Regions from separate parts of the Erwinia sp. AC075 genome, predicted to be linked through region 2. Evidence: predicted binding sites of a transcription regulator. Region 2 holds the regulator's gene; the other holds the start of a gene.

Region 1 (10,055 bases), 1.8 Mb from region 2:
GATGACGCGGCACTGCCGTCGCGTCGTCGTTTATTAAAAGGCATGGGCATCCTTGGGGGGGCCTTTGCTGTAAGTGGTGGCTGTCCGGTGCATGCGGCACCGGATGATAAATCCTTCTCGCCAGGCGCCTTGTCGCCTTCAGCAAGACAGGAAGCACAGCCGTTCTATGGTCTGCATCAGGCGGGCGTAACCACACCTCAACAGGCTGCGATGATGATCGTAGCCTTTGACGTTTTGGCGACCGACAAAGCGGATTTGCAACGGTTGTTCCGCTTGCTCAACGATCGCATTGCCTTCCTGACCAAAGGCGGCAAAGCGCCGCTGGTGACCAATCCACGCTTACCGCCAATGGATTCCGGCATTCTGGGAGATGATATTTACCCGGATAATCTGACCATTACGGTGTCGGTGGGGCATTCGCTGTTTGACGAGCGCTATGGGTTACAGGCGCACAAGCCGGTGAAGTTACAGGCGATGACGCGTTTTCCTAACGATGCGTTGGATGCCCGTTTGTGCCACGGCGATCTGCTGCTGCAAATCTGTGCCAACACCAATGACACGGTGATCCATGCCCTGCGCGATATCATCAAGCATTCGCCGGATCTGCTTAGCGTGCGCTGGCGTCGTGAAGGTTTTATCTCTGACCATGCTGCGCGCAGCAAGGGCAAGGAGACGCCAATCAATCTGTTGGGCTTCAAGGACGGTACGGCGAATCCGGATACCACTAACCAGCCGCTGATGGACTCGATTCTGTGGGTCACCGCCGGGCAGGGCGAACCGGCCTGGACCGTGGGCGGCAGCTATCAGGCGGCGAGGATTATCCAGTTCCACGTTGAGTTCTGGGATCGTACGCCACTGCGCGAGCAGGAGACGATCTTTGGTCGCGTGAAGCACAGCGGTGCACCGTTAGGGATGCAGAACGAGCATGATGTGCCTGACTATGCCAGCGATCCTGATGGCAACGTCACGCCGCTGGATGCCCATATTCGTCTGGCAAATCCCCGTACGCCAGAAACGCAGAGCAATTTAATGCTGCGTCGCGGCTACAGCTATTCGGCGGGGGTATCAAACGCGGGTCAGCTGGAAATGGGCCTGTTGTTCGTTTGTTATCAGCATGATTTAGAAAAAGGTTTTCTCAGCGTGCAAAAAAGACTGAACGGTGAAGCCCTCGAGGAATATATCAAGCCGATTGGCGGGGGATATTTCTTTGTGCTACCCGGTGTCCAGGATGATAAGCATTATCTTGGGCAGTCTTTGCTGGAAGCCTGATAGTTTCATTAAAGAACCTTCTGCTTCGTTGTGAAGCGGGAGGTTATTTTTTAATCAGTTATTTTTTTCACCCCTTTTTCCTCCTCCCAGTGCATTTATCGATTCAGAAAAACCCGTAAGAAAAATCCATCTCGTTGAATTACTTCATTATTTAATTTCTCACAGCCAGGGTGCGGGCTATTAACCGATAAAATGTTACGTCAGACGTAAAATAGATGTTGCATTGATCCTGAGATCTGTAGCACCTTATTAACAGCGGGTGTTTAAAGTGTTGACATGTCCACCACGGAGATCGCGAATGGTAAAGTGTTGTAACGGACAGATGTACCATAAACAAAGTTTCGCGGCTCCATGCGAGGGCGCTACTCCCGCTTCAACTTTCTCTTCTCTTTTATATTCTAACGGCCAACTTCTTTCTTTTTCAAACCGGTGCACAGCTGCGCTCAAACACGGCTATGCGCTAACACAATGGCCAGACAAGGCTTAAAAGGAAGCCACCGAAACCTCTAAAGCGTTCACGTAATCGCATCGATTTGCAGGTGCGGGAAATGAAACCAACTGTAAGGTGCCACTATGGGAAGACAGAAAGCAGTGATCAAAGCGCGTCGTGAAGCAAAACGTGTGCTTCGTAGCGATTCACGCAGTCACCGTCAGCGTGAAGAAGAATCGGTCACCTCGCTGGTGCAGATGGGTGGGTTAGAGTCAATTGGCATGGCGCGTGATACCCGTGACCATTCCCCGATTGAAGCCCGAAATGAAGCTCAGGCGCACTATCTTAAAGCCATAGAAAGCAAACAACTGATCTTTGCCACAGGCGAAGCCGGTTGCGGTAAAACCTGGATCAGCGCAGCGAAAGCGGCTGAGGCCCTGATTCATAAGGATGTTGACAGGATTATTGTTACGCGTCCGGTGTTGCAGGCGGATGAGGATTTGGGATTCCTCCCTGGAGATATCTCAGAAAAATTCGCTCCGTACTTCCGGCCAGTGTATGACGTTCTGGTTAAACGTCTGGGCTCTTCCTTTATGCAGTATTGTCTGCGTCCCGAAATTGGCAAAGTGGAGATCGCTCCCTTCGCTTATATGCGTGGACGAACGTTTGAAAATGCCGTGGTGATCCTTGATGAGGCGCAAAACGTCACCGCCGCTCAGATGAAGATGTTTCTGACACGCCTTGGGGAAAACGTCACCGTGATTGTGAACGGCGATATCACACAGTGTGATTTGCCGTCCCATGTGAAGTCGGGTCTCAGCGATGCGCTATCTCGCTTCGAGGACGACGACATGGTCAGCGTGGTGCGTTTCGAGAAAGAAGATTGCGTACGTTCACAGCTCTGCCAGCGTACGCTTCTCGCTTACGGCTAAGAATCTGACTAGCTGAACCGAGCCCGGATGAAAGTCCGGGCTTTTTTATGCAAAAAAAAGTCTGAACGTAAGTTCAGACTCTTCTTTGAATATGGTGGTGAGAGAGGGGGATCACGAGGCACATCCCTGTGCCTCGCCCTTTGGGCAGCAGAGCTGTGCAAAACGGCTGTCCTGCCGTTTTGTCGAACCCTGTCGAGGCTTCTCACCCCTCTCTCCTGAATTTTATGCAAAAAAAAAGTCTGAACGTAAGTTCAGACTCTTCTTCGAATATGGTGGTGAGAGAGGGGTTCGAACCCTCGATACGTTGCCGTATACACACTTTCCAGGCGTGCTCCTTCAGCCACTCGGACACCTCACCATATTTTTACTGCTGTGTCCCAGAGGGGCGACGGGGCGCTACTATAGGCAGTCGCAGGGAAGCGGTCAAGCAGAATTTTCTTTGCTTCTATCAGCTTATCCTCAATCCACTCACTGATTTATCCAGAAAGTTCACAAAAATCAGGTCATAAAACTGACATCAACTAAACACAAAAATGTCATGGTTGTGTCGCAGACTGGCTCCCTGAAATGTTTAGCAAAACTTACTCATGGAGCCTTGAGTTTATGAACGTTAAAAGCCTGTTTACCCTGTCTTTGGTTGCCTCTGTTATCTCTTCCTCCGCCATCGCCGATATCGCCACTTACACCCGGGCCGCGCAGGGCGACATCACCCAGCCTGGCGGTGCCCGTCGCTTGACCGGTGACCAGACCGACGCGCTGAAAGCCTCGCTGAACAGCAATAAAGCCAAAAACGTAATCCTGTTGATTGGCGATGGTATGGGCGACTCTGAAATTACCGCAGCACGTAACTATGCCGAGGGCGCGGGCGGCTTTTTTAAAGGGATTGATGCGCTGCCGCTAACCGGGCAATACACGCATTACGCGCTGGACAAGAAAACCCATAAACCGGATTACGTCACTGACTCTGCCGCATCAGCCACCGCGTGGAGCACCGGGGTGAAATCGTATAATGGCGCAATCGGCGTGGACGTTAACGGCATCGATCACCCAACCATTATGGAAATGGCGAAAGCAGCGGGTAAAGCAACGGGCAACGTCTCAACCGCTGAGCTGGAAGATGCGACGCCAGCGGCGCAGATCGCCCATGTCACTTCGCGTAAGTGTTATGGCCCGGAAAAAACCAGCGAGCTATGCGCCGCCAATGCGTTAGAAAAAGGCGGCAGGGGATCGATTGCTGAGCAGCTGCTGAATGCCCGTGCGGATGTGACGCTCGGCGGCGGCGGTAAAACCTTCAGCGAAACCGCGAAAGCCGGCGAGTGGCAAGGCAAGACGCTGGAAGAGCAGGCTAAGCTGCGGGGTTATCAGTGGGTCAGCGATCTTAACGGCATGACGGCCATTACCGAGGCGAATCAGGACAAACCGGTGTTAGGTCTGTTTGCTCAGGGCAACATGCCGGTACGTTGGAAAGGGCCGAAAGCGACTTATCACGGCAACGGTGAAGACAAGGCGATAAGTTGTGAAGTGAATGCCGAACGTCCGGCAACCACGCCGACGTTGGCGCAGATGACCGACAAAGCAATTGCGTTGTTGAGCAAGGACCAGAATGGCTTTTTCCTGCAGGTTGAAGGCGCGTCGATAGATAAGCAGGATCACGCTGCCAACCCATGTGGTCAGATTGGTGAGACGGTCGATCTGGACGAGGCGGTACAGAGGGCGCTGGAGTTTGCCCGTAAAGACGGTAACACGCTGGTGATTGTGACGGCTGACCATGCGCACTCCAGCCAGATCGTTGCCAATGACAGCAAAGCGCCTGGCCTGACGCAAACGCTGAAGACCAAAGAGGGGGGGTTTATGACCCTCAGTTACGGCAATTCTGAGGAGGATTCTCAGGGCCACACCGGCACGCAGTTGCGTATTGCTGCTTACGGTCCACATGCGGCTAACGTTGTCGGGCTGACCGATCAGACCGATCTGTTCTACACGCTGAAATCGGCGATGGAAATCCAGTAACTTTTTCTGGTTAGCCTGGGGGAGCTTCGCTAAGCTGAATCAGCGACTCCCCTTCAGGAATAATGTCATGCGGCAGAGCTTGTTACGTGTACGCGATGGTCAGGGCGCCACCGTGTCGTTTTCTGAATTACTGTTCGATCTGATTTACGTCTTCGCCGTTACCCAACTTTCCCACTATTTGCTGCATCATCTGACGCTGGTCGGCGCGTTGCAGACGCTGTTGCTGTGGTTTGCCGTCTGGCTGGCCTGGCAATATACCGCCTGGGTCACCAACTGGTTCGATCCGGAAACCCGGCAAATCCGTCTGTTGTTGTTCGCCATTATGTTGCTGGGGCTGTTTGCGTCCTCAGCCTTGCCTGAAGCCTTTGGCGAAAGGGGATTGGTGTTTGCCTTATTCTACATTTCGATGCAGGTTGGCCGTGCGGCGGTGACGTTGTTCTGGTTGCCGGACAATCATCTGTTACAACGTAACTTTCAGCGCATCTTAGGCTGGATGGTGATTTCCGCGGTGTTTTGGCTGATTGGCGGTGTTGTAGAGGGGAATGGGCGGATGGTGTGGTGGGCGATCGCCATTGCCTGTACCTACATTTCGCCGATGATAGGTTTCTGGTTGCCAGTGTTAGGGCGTTCAAATACGTCCAGCGAGTGGACGATTGAGGGCCATCATCTGGCGGAGCGCAGTCAGCTATTTGTGATTGTGGCGTTAGGGGAGACCATTCTGATCACTGGCGCGACATTGAGTGAGCTGGAGCGTTGGGATGCGCCGGTGATCATAGCCTCATTGGTGGCATTTCTCGGCAGTCTGGCGATGTGGTGGGTTTATTTTGACACCAGCAGTAAGGCGGGCAGTCATGCGATCCAGCAGTCGGAAAACCCGGGGCAAATGGGTGCCTGTTATCATTATGTGCATGTGGTATTGGTCGGTGCGATTATCGTTTGTGCGGTGGCGAACGAGTTGGTGATCGTCCATCCCGACGGGCATATGGATGCCAGCGCAATAGCGGTTTTGTTATTGGGTCCCGCCGCCTATCTGGCCGCCAACGGCATTTATAAAACCATGGTGTACCGGCGTTTCCCGCTTTCGCACATTGCCGGAATGGTGGCTCTGTTGGCGCTGTTACCGGTTTGTTTTATCACCGACAGGCTGATGATTAACGGATTAACAACAGTGGTGATGATCGCCGTCGCCGGATGGGAAAGCATATCGCGGGGGAAGGGAGTGGCTTAAGGTCAACATCGGGTTGGGTGGCACGGCGTCGGCATTACTGAGGTCAACACCGGGTCGGGTGGTAGGGCGTCGGCATTGCGGAGGTCAACACCGGGTTGGGTGGCACGGCGTCGGCACAGAGCGCCTTATCCGAGACGCCGTGAATCCATCCCTGGAGGCTTGGCTGCGGCATCCCTGCCGCAGACACTCGGCTAAGGCGCTCTGAGCCGCCACCTTATAGCATTGGTGTCGATGGGTGGACTGGTGGACGCACAAATCAAAGGAATGCATCGAAGAGGGTTTTGACCTGTGTGTCCACAATCAAGCATTCGATACTGAAGCTTAGGGGAAGGGAGAGAAGGTTGATAAGCAAAGCATCGGCGACAGGGATGTCGCCGCTGAGCCCCCAGGGATGGGTTCACGGCGACTTTGCGTTCAACCTTCTCTCCCTGACCTGCCACCACAGTTAGCAGGCGACTTACCCTAACTTCAGACTTTATTCGTCGAGGCTTCTCACCCCTCTCTCCTGAATTCTATGCAAAAAAAAAGTCTGAACGTATGTTCAGACTCTTCTTTAAATATGGTGGTGAGAGAGGGGTTCGAACCCTCGATACGTTGCCGTATACACACTTTCCAGGCGTGCTCCTTCAGCCACTCGGACACCTCACCATATTGTTGTCGCAACAAGGTTGCTGACGGGCGCTAATGTAGGCAAAAGCGCTGCCGCGGTCAACTCCCTTTCTCCACTTTTCTGCGCGTTTAGCCAGTTTTGCAGCAGTTTGCTGCTTAAATCACCAAAATCCCCACTAACCACAACGAAACGGCCTATCCGCTGTTAATAACCCCATACGTCCATTGCCGATCCTGACGAATACTTCATCGCGATACTATTGGTATCGCAACAATTTTTGCTTGCCAGACGCGCTGTTTTCCCCGAGCCTTGAGAAAAAACAGGAGAGCAAACGTGGATATCATTTTTTACCATCCGTCATTTAATGCAGAAACCTGGATCGACGGCCTGCAACAACGCCTGCCCGACGCCCGTATCCGCCAATGGACACCCGGCGATGATGCGCCTGCCGACTTTGCGCTGGTGCGCCAGCCTCCTGTCGATATGCTGCAAGGCCGTAAAGGACTGAGAGCAGTATTCGCGCTCGGCGCGGGCGTGGATGATATTCTCGGCCAGCTGCGCCAACATCCTGAAATGCTGGCTAAAGAGGTGCCGCTATTCCGCCTGGAAGACACCGGCATGGGCCGACAGATGCAGGAATACGCTGTTTACCATGTTTTAGGCTGGTTCCGTCGCTTCACGGAATATCAACAGCAGAAGGCACAGTCGCTGTGGCAACACCTGCCTAACTACAGCCGCAAAAATTTCAGCATCGGTATTCTGGGCGCGGGCGTACTGGGGCAGAGCGTGGCAGAAAGCCTGAAGATTTGGGGCTTCCCGGTGCGTTGCTGGAGCCGCTCACCAAAAGACTTGCCGGGTGTCACCAGTTTCCATGGCGCGGAACAGCTGGGCGAATTCCTGGCCGGCAGCCAGGTGCTGATTAACCTGTTGCCCAACACGCCACAGACCGAAGGGATCCTGAACCGCAGCTTGCTTAGCCAACTTAAACCGCAGGCATTCTTGCTTAACCTCGCCCGTGGTGCGCATCTGGTCGAAGACGATCTGCTGGCGGCGATCGAAGCCGGTGAGGTCAAAGCCGCCGCGCTGGACGTCTTCGTACGTGAACCGCTCGATACTTCCCATCCGTTCTGGACGCATCCGGATATTGCCATCACGCCGCATAATGCCGCTGTAACCTTGCCAGACGAAGCTATGGACTCTATCGCGAAATCGATCGCCACCCTGGACGCCGGTGAAATGCCTGGCGGTCTGGTCGACGTGACCCGCGGTTATTAAGTCAATCAGGGGCAGGAATGCTATTCTTGCCCTAAGCCTAAAGGAGAATGTTATGTACCCCGTTGACCTTCATATGCATACCGTTGCCAGCACTCATGCCTACAGCACACTCCGCGACTACGTGGTGCAGGCGCAAACCTGTGGCGTCAAACTGCTGGCGATCACCGATCACGGCCCGGATATGGCCGATGCACCGCACTACTGGCACTTTGTGAATATGCGCGTCTGGCCACGTGTGGTGGATGGCGTGGGCATTCTGCGCGGCATCGAGGCTAACATCAAGAATACCGACGGTGATATTGACTGCACCGGGCCGATGATGGGATCGGTGGATATCGTGGTGGCGGGCTTCCATGAACCGGTGTTCGCCCCGCGCGATAAGGCCACGCATACCGAAGCGATGATTGCGGCGATGGCCAGTGGCAATGTGCATATCATCAGCCATCCGGGCAACCCGAAATACCCGGTCGATATCCCGGCTATTGCCGAAGCGGCGGCGAAATATAACGTCGCGCTGGAGTTGAACAACTCCTCCTTTACTCATTCCCGCCCGGGCAGCGAACCTAACTGCCGCGCAATCGTCGCGGCGGTGCGCGATGCCGGCGGATGGATCTCCTGCGGATCGGATTCCCATACTGCGTTTACCCTCGGCAACTTCGAACACTGCCTGCGGATTATGAAGGAAGTGGATTTCCCGGAAGATCGCGTATTAAATGTCACTCCTCGCCGCTTGCTGGATTTCCTCGAGCTGCGTACCGGCACCAAAATTGCTGAATTTGCTGATATGTGACATTGTCACAATTAACCTCTGAATGGACTGACCGTCATGAATGAATTCTCTATCATCTGCCGTATTCTTGGCTCGCTGTACAACCGCCAGCCGCAGGATCCGTTGCTGGTGCCGCTGTTTACGATGTTGCGTGAAGGCAAACTGCAGCAGCACTGGCCGCTGGAGCAGGATGAGCTATTGATCCGCCTGCAGGAAAACAGCGACCCGCAGGCGCTGGCGGGGGATTACAACGCGCTGTTTGTCGGCAGCGACTGCAAAGTGCCGCCGTACGGATCGCATTGGGATAACGGCCCGCAGGAGAGCGACGTGCGTGGCTTCCTGCAAAGCCGCGGTATGCCGTTAGGCGAAGGCCCAGCCGATCATATTGGTGCGCTGCTGCTGGCCGCTTCATGGCTGGAAGACCAGTCTGCGGCGGATGAAGTGCAGGCGCAGGTGACGCTGTTTGATGAGTATTTATTGCCGTGGGTGGGTCAGTTCCTGGGCAAAGTTGAAGCCCATGCCACCACCGCGTTTTACCGCACGCTGGCCGCGTTAAGCCGCGAAGCGATTCAGGCGATGCGTGACGAACTGGAAGAAGAAGGGGACGTCTGAGCCCTGTTCCAGCCTGAGCCATAACCTGACGTAAGCCCGCCGGTAGCCCATTAGCGACCGGCGGGCTTTTTACTGCGTTACTGCCACTCCGCGTTGGCCGATCCCAACCGCGACGCCGCTCGTGACCAGATCAACGGGGTGCCGGGTAACCACACTGGCGAACGCAGGCGATAGCCCATGCCCCACGGGGTGATTTCAATCTCGACGTTTTCATCCTGTGGCTTAAGCGGGCCCAAACCCTGCGGTTGTTCACTTTCTGGATACGGATTGTCGGTCAACAGGCAGGCAGTTCTGGCCAGCGACAGGCGGGCGGTATAGCCGGTATTGTGCAGCAGTCGCTGGCGCAAGCCTTCCAGCACCGCGGCTGCCATCAGATAACCGGTGGCATGATCCAGCGCCTGCACCGGCAGCGGCGAGGGCGCATCGCGCTGTTTCCACTGGCGGCCGCTGTCGGCAATGCCGCATCCCATTTGTACCAGGCTGTCGAAGCCACGGCGATTGCGCCATGGGCCGGTCCATCCCCACGCATTCAGGCTGACGTCCACCAATCCCGGCGACAGTTTTTGCCGGGTTTGCGCATCATACCCAAGCGCGCTCAACGCATCGGCACGGTAGCCATGCACCAGCACGTCCGCCTGACTCAGCAAGGCTTCAAAGTGCTTGCGTCCCTGCGCGGATTTCAGGTCGAGCCTGGCGCAGCGCTTACCCAGGGTCACCTCTTCTTCCAGCGAGGGTTCTTCCCAACCGGGCGGATCGAGCCGCAATATCTCCGCGCCCAGCCCGGCCAGAAATCGCGTGGCCACCGGGCCGGCGATGATGCGGGTCAGATCCAGCACGCGCACGCCATGCAGCGGACGCGCGGGGAACAGGCGCCACGTGGGCGCTGGGCCTTCGGGCTGCAACGCCTGTTCGATCAACGC
Region 2 (10,055 bases):
TTAAAAGCCGGTTGCCCATCCCCTGGCGACGTCTATATCCGTTCCAGTCCGTTGCAGCGCACCCAGGCCAGTGCAGAAGCCTGGTCTGCGGCCGCGTTCCCTGGCTGCGGCGTTCCGGTGCATGCGCTGGACAAAGACGATGCGCTGTTTGCCTTCCCCTCGGATAAAGTCAGTGAGTCGCAAAAGGCCCGCTATAAGCAGGAAGCGCTGGACGCACTGGGCGGCACCCCCGAACAGGCGCAGCAGCGTCTGCAACCGCAAATTGACGCCCTTAAACACGCCGTTTGCCAGCATCACCAGCCCTGCCCGGCATTCGATCGGCCCTGGACTCTGAACGTCTGGTCGAATGGCGGCATCGCTATCCAGGGGCTGGATACCCTGGCGGCAATGGCAGAAAGCATCCGCTTAGCCTGGAGTGAGAATCAGCCGTTGAGCAAGGTGGCGTTTGGCCAGGCGGATAGTGCGGCCAAGGTCAGCGCATTACTGCCTTTGCTGACGGCGAAATATGATTTCACCAACGATTTGCCTTCCGCCGCACGCCGGGGCGGCTCGGTGTTGCTGGATCAGATTGCCAAAGCGTTGCAAACCTCTCAGTCGCAGGATGCACCACCCGACGTGCGCTGGTTATTGTTCGTCGCCAGCGATATCAACCTCTCCTACCTGCGCACGCTGCTGCACTTCAGCTGGCAACAGGGCGATTATCCACGAGGCAATCTGCCGCCCGGCGGCAGCCTGGTGTTTGAACGCTGGCGCGATAATCTCGGTAAGCGTTTTCTCCGGGTCTACTTCCAGTCGCAAAGCCTGGATCAACTGCGCCAGCTAACGCCCATCAGCGCCAGCGATCCGTTGCTGACCACGGAATGGCACCCCGACGGCTGCAAACGCACCGAGGTGGGCACGCTGTGCCCTTATGACGCTGCCTTACAGCGTATCGGGCAGGCGACAGATCGCTCAAGTCAGGTGCCGGTCAGCTACCCTCAATCCGCATCGCAGCCATAAAAAAACCGCCCACGTTGGGGCGGTTCTTAAACGGTTAGCGCGGTTAAGCGTTGGCGTTCTTGTTCAGCGTTTTCTTCACAAACTGCCAGCTCACCAGCAGCACCACCAGCCAGGCGACACCGACATACAGCGAAATTCGCGTATCCGGGAAGTAGCCAATCAGGCCGATGATAAAGACGAGGAACAGGATGCCTACGATGGCGGTAAAGATGCCGCCTGGCACGGCAAACTTCAACGCTTTCGCCTGCTCTTTGGTCAGCGAGCGGCGGAAACCAATCTGGGCGAAGAGGATCATAATCCACACCCAAACGGTGGCAAAGGTCGCCAGTGAGGCGATCACCAGGAACACTTTTTCCGGCATCAGGTAGTTCAGATAGACCGCCACCAGCATCGCCGCCATCATCACCAGCACCGTCACCCACGGAATGCCGCGACGGGAAACCGTAGCGAACATTTTCGGCGCGTGGCCCTGCTCGGCCATACCGTGCAGCATACGTCCGACGCCAAACACATCGCTGTTAATCGCCGACAGTGAGGCGGTGATCACCACAAAGTTCAGGATTGCCGCCGCGGCCGCAATGCCCATATGCTGGAAGGTCAGCACGAACGGGCTGCCGTTGGTGCCGACCTGGTTCCACGGGAAAATCGACATAATCACGAACAGCGTGCCGACGTAGAACACCAGAATACGCAGCGGAACGGTATTGATCGCTTTCGGGATCGAGGTTTCAGGATCTTTCGCTTCACCTGCGGTGATGCCGATGATCTCAATGCCGCCATAGGCAAACATCACAATCTGCAGTGACAGCACCATGCCAATCACCCCGTGGGCGAAGAAGCCGCCGTTGGTCCACAGATTATGGATGCCGGTCGGCTGACCGCCGTTGCCGATACCCCAGAAGATGATGCCGATACCGGCGACAATCATAATAATGATGGTCGCGACCTTGAACAGCGACAGCCAGAACTCCACTTCCCCGAACACTTTCACCGTGGCCATGTTAATGGCGCCGATAATCAGCACCACGCTCAGCACCCAGATCCAGTGCGGAACGTCCGGGAACCAGACGCCCATATAGATACCAAAGGCGGTGACATCGGCGATGGCGACAATCAGGATTTCAAAACAGTAGGTCCAGCCGGTGATATACCCGGCCAGCGGGCCAAGGTAGTCCTGCGCATAGCGCGAAAAGGAGCTGGCCTGAGGATTGTTGACGGACATTTCGCCGAGCGCGCGCATGATGATATACGCAATCGCGCCGCCGATAATATACGCGAGAATCACGCTCGGACCGGCCATTTTCATCGCGTCTGCCGAGCCATAGAACAGCCCGGTGCCGATTGCCGATCCCAATGCCATAAAACGAATGTGGCGGGTACTCAGTCCCTTTTTGAGCGTATTTTTTGTCATGTTTCGGGTTCTGCTTTCACTCTGACTGCGTCTTCTGCCGCACGGGCAACAGAAGACGCGGGGGTTAAGACTATTTCTGCTGCGCGCTGACCTGCTCACGACTGCCGGAGACGCGGTCATACACGGCCACCAGTACCAGCATGGCCAGCGATGGCGGCAACCAGGCCAGACCTTGTTCTGCCAGCGGCAGATGCTGGGCGAACGCCGGCAGCAAATCTTTCCAGCCGGTGGTTTTGATCGCATCAACAATGCCGAACAGCAGGCTGACCAGCATGGTTGGCGCAATAATGCGGGTGTTTTTGTTCCACCAGCTCAGGGTAAAGCTCAGCAGCACCAGCACGATGCACGGCGGATAAATTGCGGTCAGCACCGGAATGGAGATGGCAATCAAATGGCTCAGGCCGAGGTTAGACACCACCATTGAGAACAGACCCAGCACAAACACCAGCTGGCGATAGCTCAGCGGCAGGTACTGCTCAAAGAACTCGGCACAGGCACAGGTCAGGCCAACTGCCGTCACCATGCAGGCCACAAAGATCAGCGCGGCGAGGAACACGCTGCCCATGCCACCGAAGGTCTGCTGAACATAGGCGTGCAGGATAGCTGCGCCGTTGGCACCCTGATCAACGATAGCTGAACTGTTGGAACCCAGCTTGAACAGCGCCAGATACACCAGCGTCAGGCCGACACCGGCAATCAAACCGGCCAGTACGGTATAACGCGTCAGCAATTTCGCGTCACTGACGCCACGCGAACGCGCTGCGTTGACAATCACGATGCCGAACACCATTGCCCCCAGCGTATCCATGGTCAGGTAACCATTGACGAAGCCGCTGGAGAACGCCGCATGTTGATACGCCTCGGTCGCCGGGGCCAGGCCGCCAGCAGGCCAGATCAACGCCGCGATGCCCAATATCGCCAGCGCCACAATTTTCAGCGGCGCCAGGAAGTGGCCAACGGTGTCCAGCAGTTTGCCGGGATAAAGGGAAATGCCGATCACCAGCGAGAAGTAAATCAGGCTGTAGATAAACAGCGGCAGCCAGCCGTCACCGGTCAGTGGCGCGATGCCGACTTCAAACGAGACGGTTGCGGTACGCGGCGTGGCGAACAGCGGGCCAACGGCAAGGTAGCAAACGGTGGCCAGCACCAGTCCGGCTGCTTTGCCGATAGGCGTACTCAGCGCATCCACGCCGCCGCCGACACGGGCCAACGCAATGACGGTGATCACCGGCAGACCTACGGCAGTGAGCAGGAAGCCGAGGGCCGCAATCCAGACATGTTCACCAGACTGGATGCCGACCATAGGCGGGAAAATAATGTTACCTGCACCCACAAACAGCGCAAAGGTCATAAACCCCAGTGCCAGGATGTCTTTGGAAGTTAAACGATTCGTCATAAGCAGAAAATTAGCCCGTACTGGTGTTAAGTGAAGTCGCGATGTCAGCTTCATCACCCTGCCTGCACTAAAAACGCCAGAATTTCAGACCGATACAGGGCGATTGTCTGTCCTGTGGTCACTCTGGTAGCGGATTTGCGCTGATTTTAATCTGTTTACAGGGGGATAACGTAAAAACGGCGCTAAGTAAACCGTTTATAGGGCAGAAAGGCAAGGCGGGATCGGAAAAGCAGAGCGATATGTTGCAAAAAAAGAACCAGCCAGTGTATCGCTTCAGGTTATCGGCTGGATGCCTTACATGATTTGTATTTTATTTGTGCAACGCGGGGTTAATTTCTGCAGGGAATGGCCGGATGATGCACAAAAGGCGCGGAATTCCGCGCCTTTTACACAGGTTGATGCAGGGTTACCAGACGTCTTTGGCGATATCGACCACCAGACGCAGCTTCGCCCACTGCTGCTCTTCGGTCAGGCTGTTGCCCTCTTCAGTGGAGGCAAAGCCACACTGCGGGCTCAGGCAGATTTGATCGAGGCTGACAAACTGCGCCGCTTCGGCAATCCGCGCTTTCACCGTTTGCGGATTTTCCAGCTCACCGTTTTTAGTGGTGATCAGGCCCAGCACCACCTGCTGCTTGCCGGGTTTGATAAAGCGCAGAGGCTCGAAGCCGCCGGAACGCTCGTTATCATACTCCAGGAAGAAGGCATCAATATTCACGGTGCCGAACAGAATTTCTGCCACCGGCTCATAGCCGCCTTCGGAGATCCAGGTTGAACGGAAGTTGCCGCGACAGACATGCAGACCAATGGTCAGATCGTCCGGCTTGCCTTCGATGGCTTTATTCAGCACCTGCGCATAAATGCGCGCCAGCTGTTCTGGATCGTCGCCGCGCTCGCGGATCTGGCTTTTCTGATCTTCAGAACAGAGGTAAGCCCAGACGGTGTCGTCGAGCTGCAGGTAACGGCAGCCGGCCGCATAAAATGCGCTAATCGCGTCACGGTAGACGGTGGCCAGATCGTCGAAGTAGTCGTTAAGATCCGGGTAAACGTTGGCGTCGATCGCCTTACGGCCACCGCGGAAGTGCATCACGCTTGGGCTAGGAATGGTCATTTTCGCCACCGCGTCGCCGCTGATACTTTTCAGGTAGCGGAAGTCTTCCAGCATCGGATGGTTACCGAAGGCGATCTTGCCGGTGACACGGATACCGTGGGCTTTGGTCTGCACGCCGTTGAACTGGATGCCCTGCTCAGACTCATAGCGCTCAACGCCTTCCAGGCCATCGAAGAAGTCAAAGTGCCACCACGCGCGGCGCAATTCACCGTCGGTGACCACCTTCAGTCCACAGGCGCGCTGATGAGTGACCACATCACGAATGGCTTCATCTTCAATACGACGCAGGGCAACGGCATCAATCTCACCCTTCTGGAACTGCTCGCGCGCCTGTTTGATGGCGGCGGGACGAAGGAAGCTGCCTACCACTTCGGCACGATACTGAGCTGAATCTCTTTGCATGTTGTGTCACTCCTGACCTGCGCACACGCGCATAATTTACCGGTGAAATTATCACGAATCGTTATTCTTAGACTTCTGGATGTCTATATGTCCAGACGCAAGAGTGTCATGAGAGCGACGCTGGCGCAAACGAGGATAATTCATCAGACATGAAAAAAATTCATCTTGGCCGGTGTTAACGATCCTCAATCAGCGCACGCGCCTGACTGACCTGCTCTGGCGATAACGGCAGATATCCCGCCTGGGTGACCAGCGCCTGGCCGTCAGCGGATAACACGTGATGAAGAAACGCGGCGGTAAGAGGTTCCAGCGGCTTGCCGGGTGGTTTATTGACGTACAGGTACAGCTTGCGGGCGTAAGGATAACGGCCGCTGCGAATATTGGCCGCATCCGGCGCCACCCAGTTCTGGCCATCGCGGGACACCGGTAATGTCTTCACACCGCTGAGATGAATGCCCATGCTGGCATAGCCAATGGCATTCAGCGTGCCCGCCACGGCCTGCACCACCGCCGCAGAGCCGGGATATTCCCCGACATCATTGCGGAAATCGCCATTGCACAACGCCTGCTGCTTGAAAAAGCCCCAGGTGCCGGAAGCGGAATTGCGGCCAAAACGCTGCAAAGGACGGGACACCCAGCTTGGTTGAGTTAACTGCACATCGCCCCAGCGATCCACCGCGGAGAGCGCGCCACAGCGCCGGGTAACGGAAAAGATCGCATCGAGCTGCTGCGTATTCAGACCCTTGATCGGGTTGTCCTGATTGACCACCACCACCAGCGCATCCATCGCCACCGGCACGGCCAGCGGTGGATAGCCATAGCGGTCCTCGAACAGCTGGCGCTCAACCGCCTGCATCGGGCGACTCATTGCGCCAATCTGCGCCGCGCCGGCCGCCAGCGAGGTGGGTGCGGTAGAGGAACCAGCGGCCTGCACCTGCACATTTACGCCCGGAAACTGCCGGTTGAAGCTATCGCCCCACAGCGTCATTAAGCTGCCGAGGGTATCCGAGCCAACGCTGGTCAGGTTACCGGCCAGCATCCCCTCTTGTGCCTGGGTGGTCAGGCTGAAACAGGCCAGCAGCATCAGAAACAGCTTTTTCATCACAGGGTTCCGCTACGATCATCGAACCGCATTCTGTGCCAACTCGCTGCTGACAATCAACCTTGGTGGTAAGGAGAAGCTGAAACAGGTCTCTTTGCCAGGCTGGCTGGTGATGTCCAGCCGGGTGTTGTGGTGGCTGAGCGCATGCTTGACGATCGCCAGGCCAAGCCCGCTGCCGCCGGTTTGCCGCGAACGGGCCTTATCGACGCGGTAAAAGCGCTCGGTCAGCCGGGGAATATGCTCTTGTGCAATGCCCGGACCGTTATCCTTCACCTTAAATTGCGCGCCCTGTGGAGTTCTCAGCCAGCTGATATCGATGCGCGTGCCGGCCGGCGTGTGGTTAACCGAGTTGTACACCAGGTTTGAGATGGCGCTGCGCAGCTGTTCATCATTGCCATACACCCGCAAATCCGCGTCCATCGTGAAGTGAATCTCGTGCCGGCCCTGGCTCAGGGTTTCCGCTTCACGCTGCAGCAGACGCAGCATCATCGGCACGTCGACTTTTTCCTGCAGATCCAGCGCCGGTGCGGCTTCAATCCGCGACAGGGTCAGCAACTGTTTCACCAGGCCGTCCATGCGGCGGGTCTGCTCCTGCATGGTGTGCAGGGCCTTGTCACGCAGCGGGCCTTCCATCACCGAATCGTTCATCATCTCCAGATAGCCCTGCAGCACCGTTAACGGCGTGCGTAGCTCATGGCTGACGTTAGCGAAGAAGTTGCGCCGGGCACCCTCAAGCTGATGCATCTGCGTCACATCACGGGCCACCAGCAGCCATTGCCCTTCCGAGTAGGGCATTACGCGGAATTCCAGCTGACGATTGCTGTTCAGCACCAGCGTCAGCGGTCGGGTAAAATCGCGCTGCCGCACATAGCGGGTAAACTCGGGATAGCGCAGCAGGTTAAGGATGTTCTGACCATTGTCTTCCGGCCAGCGCAGTCCCAGCATCTGTTGCGCCAGGCCGTTACACCAGAAAATGGTGCCCTCTTCTGTGGTCAATACCACCGCATCAGGTAAGGATTCGGCGCCACTGCGAAAGCGTTTGATCAGATGGCCCAGCTCACGCCGACGCCGGCGATTTCTCGCCTGCATCTGGTAAAGGCCATAAAAGAGAGGTTCCCAGCTGCCGCGCCCCGCCGGTGGCGTCATGCTGCGGTCAATCCACAGCCAGTGGGATAAACGAAGTAAATTAGCGAAATGCCAGCCCAAAACGGCTAACACCGATACCAGTAGCAGCCAGGGCAGGTAGCCCACCAGCAGCCCCAAAATCAGGGCCGGAAGGCAGGCGAGCACCACTTCCAGCAACAATCTCTTCCAGGAGAGGCGTTCCAACACGGTGAAGACTCCAGTGCGAACGATCAGTAACGTGCAGAGAAACGGTAACCTGTTCCGCGAACCGTCTGCACCATGCGATCGTGCCCGGTCAGTTCCAGCGCTTTACGTAAGCGGCGAATATGAACGTCAACGGTACGATCTTCGACGTACACGTTAGTGCCCCAGACATGATTAAGCAACTGCTCACGGCTGTAAACCCGCTCAGGATGGGTCATAAAGAAATGCAGCAGCTTGTATTCCGTCGGCCCCATTTCCAGCGGCTGGGTGTCTGACATCACGCGATGAGACGAAGGATCCAGGCTCAGTCCCTGCATCTCAATCACTTCTTCCACCGCCATTGGCGAGATCCTGCGCATCACCGCTTTAATCCGCGCCACCAACTCTTTCGGCGAAAACGGCTTGGTAATATAGTCGTCAGCCCCCACTTCCAGACCGCGAACGCGATCTTCTTCTTCACCGCGCGCCGTCAGCATCATCACCGGAATGTCGCGGGTCATCGCTTCACGCTTTAAATGCTTGATAAACTGAATGCCTGAACCACCCGGGAGCATCCAGTCCAACAGGATCAAATCAGGCCAGGGTTCGATAAGCAAATTGACCGCACTGTCATAATCTTCCGCTTCTATCGGTTGATAGTCATTTTGCTCCAGCACGAAACACAACATCTCACGGATTGGGGCTTCATCTTCGACTACCAGAATACGCTTAGCCATTATTGCTCCTGCTACTGTGACGGAATGTCACTGGATTTGCGGCGTCATTATGCGTCAGTTTTATGACAGTTTTATGAAAAAAGCACGGCCCGGGCCGCCGTTTAATAACACTTTTGTGAAGGTTACAGTCATTCAGACTGGGGTTTTACGCGTTGCTGTTTATAATCGTCGACTCTGCCTTGCGCCTTAAAGGGATCTCATGCGAATTATCCACACGTCAGACTGGCATCTGGGCCAATTTTTTTACACCAAAAGCCGCGCCCCGGAACATCAGGCTTTTACAGACTGGCTGCTGGCTCAGGCGGTGGAACATCAGGTAGATGCCATTATCATCGCGGGGGATATCTTCGACACCGGTTCGCCGCCCAGCTATGCGCGCGAGCTGTATAACCGTTTCGTGGTCAACCTCCAGCAAACCGGCTGTCAGCTGGTGGTGCTGGGTGGCAATCATGATTCCGTCGCCACGCTGAATGAATCGCGTGAGCTGCTGGCCTGTCTCAACACCCGGGTGATCGCCGCGGCCAGTGACGATATCGCCCAGCAGGTGGTGATCCTGAATAAGCGCAATGGCGAACCTGGCGCGGTCCTGTGCGCCATTCCCTTCCTTCGCCCGCGTGACATCACCGTCAGCCAGGCCGGTCAGTCTGGCCATGAGAAGCAGCAGACCCTGCTGGAGGCCATCACCCAGCATTACGATCGCTGCTGGCAGGCGGCGCAGGCCGAGCGGCAAAGGCTGGATTTACCGTTGCCGATTATTGCTACCGGCCATCTGACCACCGTCGGCGTGACCAAAAGTGATGCGGTACGCGATATCTATATCGGCACGCTGGATGCTTTTCCGGCCCAGGCATTTCCCCCGGCGGATTACATCGCGCTCGGCCATATCCACCGCGCGCAGCGCATCGCCAACACGGAGCATATTCGCTACAGCGGCTCCCCGATTCCGCTCAGTTTTGACGAGTTGGGCAAAGACAAAAGCGTGTTTCTGGTCGACTTTGCCGACGGCAAGCTGAGCCAGGTTGAAACGCTCTCCGTCCCGCTGTTTCAGCCGATGCAGATGATCAAAGGCTCGCTGGAGGAGATTGAGCAGCAGCTGGCCGCGATTGCGCCGCGTGAAGATGGCAAGCCGGTGTGGCTGGATATCGAGATTTCCACCCAGGCGTGGCTGAACGACCTTCAGCGGCGTATTCAGGAACTGACCCAGGAAATGCCGGTAGAGGTGGTGCTGTTGCGCCGCAGCCGCGAGCAACGGGAACAGGTTATCGACCGGCAAAACAATGAAACCCTCAGCGAACTCAGCGCGCAGGAGGTGTTTAGCCGCCGTCTGGCGCTGGAAGAAAATGAACAGCCTGAACGGCTGGCGCGGGCGACGGCGCTGTTCACCCTGACGCTGGCAGAAATTGATGATGAGGTGCAACCGTGAAAATCCTGACGCTGCGGTTCAAAAACCTCAACTCGCTTAAAGGCGAATGGAAGATAGATTTTACCGCCGAGCCCTTTGCCAGCAACGGTTTGTTTGCCATTACCGGCCCGACCGGCGCGGGAAAAACCACCCTGCTGGATGCCATCTGCCTGGCGCTGTACCACGAGAC

The links. Region 2 encodes PhoB, which activates phosphate uptake and scavenging genes when phosphate is short. Its sites were predicted from a motif close to CTGTCATAAAACTGNCNNAT; they were not measured.
Region 1: the regulator PhoB is predicted to act here: its motif matches at 3,132-3,151, upstream of phoA (alkaline phosphatase).

The regions. Positions count from the first base shown of each region.
Region 1 is NZ_CEEDEU010000001.1:822,618-832,672, forward strand. Features, by position in the region: gene efeB (iron uptake transporter deferrochelatase/peroxidase subunit) at 1-1,269, shown strand, start outside; gene phoH (phosphate starvation-inducible protein PhoH) at 1,843-2,631, shown strand; tRNA gene AC0IXH_RS03860 (tRNA-Ser) at 2,902-2,989, opposite strand; gene phoA (alkaline phosphatase) at 3,235-4,641, shown strand; gene AC0IXH_RS03870 (low temperature requirement protein A) at 4,709-5,869, shown strand; tRNA gene AC0IXH_RS03875 (tRNA-Ser) at 6,430-6,517, opposite strand; gene ghrA (glyoxylate/hydroxypyruvate reductase GhrA) at 6,813-7,754, shown strand; gene AC0IXH_RS03885 (phosphatase) at 7,807-8,544, shown strand; gene AC0IXH_RS03890 (TorD/DmsD family molecular chaperone) at 8,581-9,135, shown strand; gene AC0IXH_RS03895 (CoA transferase) at 9,213-10,055, opposite strand, start outside.
Region 2 is NZ_CEEDEU010000001.1:2,587,578-2,597,632, forward strand. Features, by position in the region: gene AC0IXH_RS12360 (histidine-type phosphatase) at 1-999, shown strand, start outside; gene proY (proline-specific permease ProY) at 1,043-2,410, opposite strand; gene brnQ (branched-chain amino acid transport system II carrier protein) at 2,481-3,806, opposite strand; gene AC0IXH_RS12375 (cobalamin-independent methionine synthase II family protein) at 4,213-5,316, opposite strand; gene AC0IXH_RS12380 (PstS family phosphate ABC transporter substrate-binding protein) at 5,492-6,418, opposite strand; gene phoR (phosphate regulon sensor histidine kinase PhoR) at 6,437-7,750, opposite strand; gene phoB (phosphate response regulator transcription factor PhoB) at 7,774-8,463, opposite strand; gene sbcD (exonuclease subunit SbcD) at 8,663-9,886, shown strand; gene AC0IXH_RS12400 (AAA family ATPase) at 9,883-10,055, shown strand, end outside.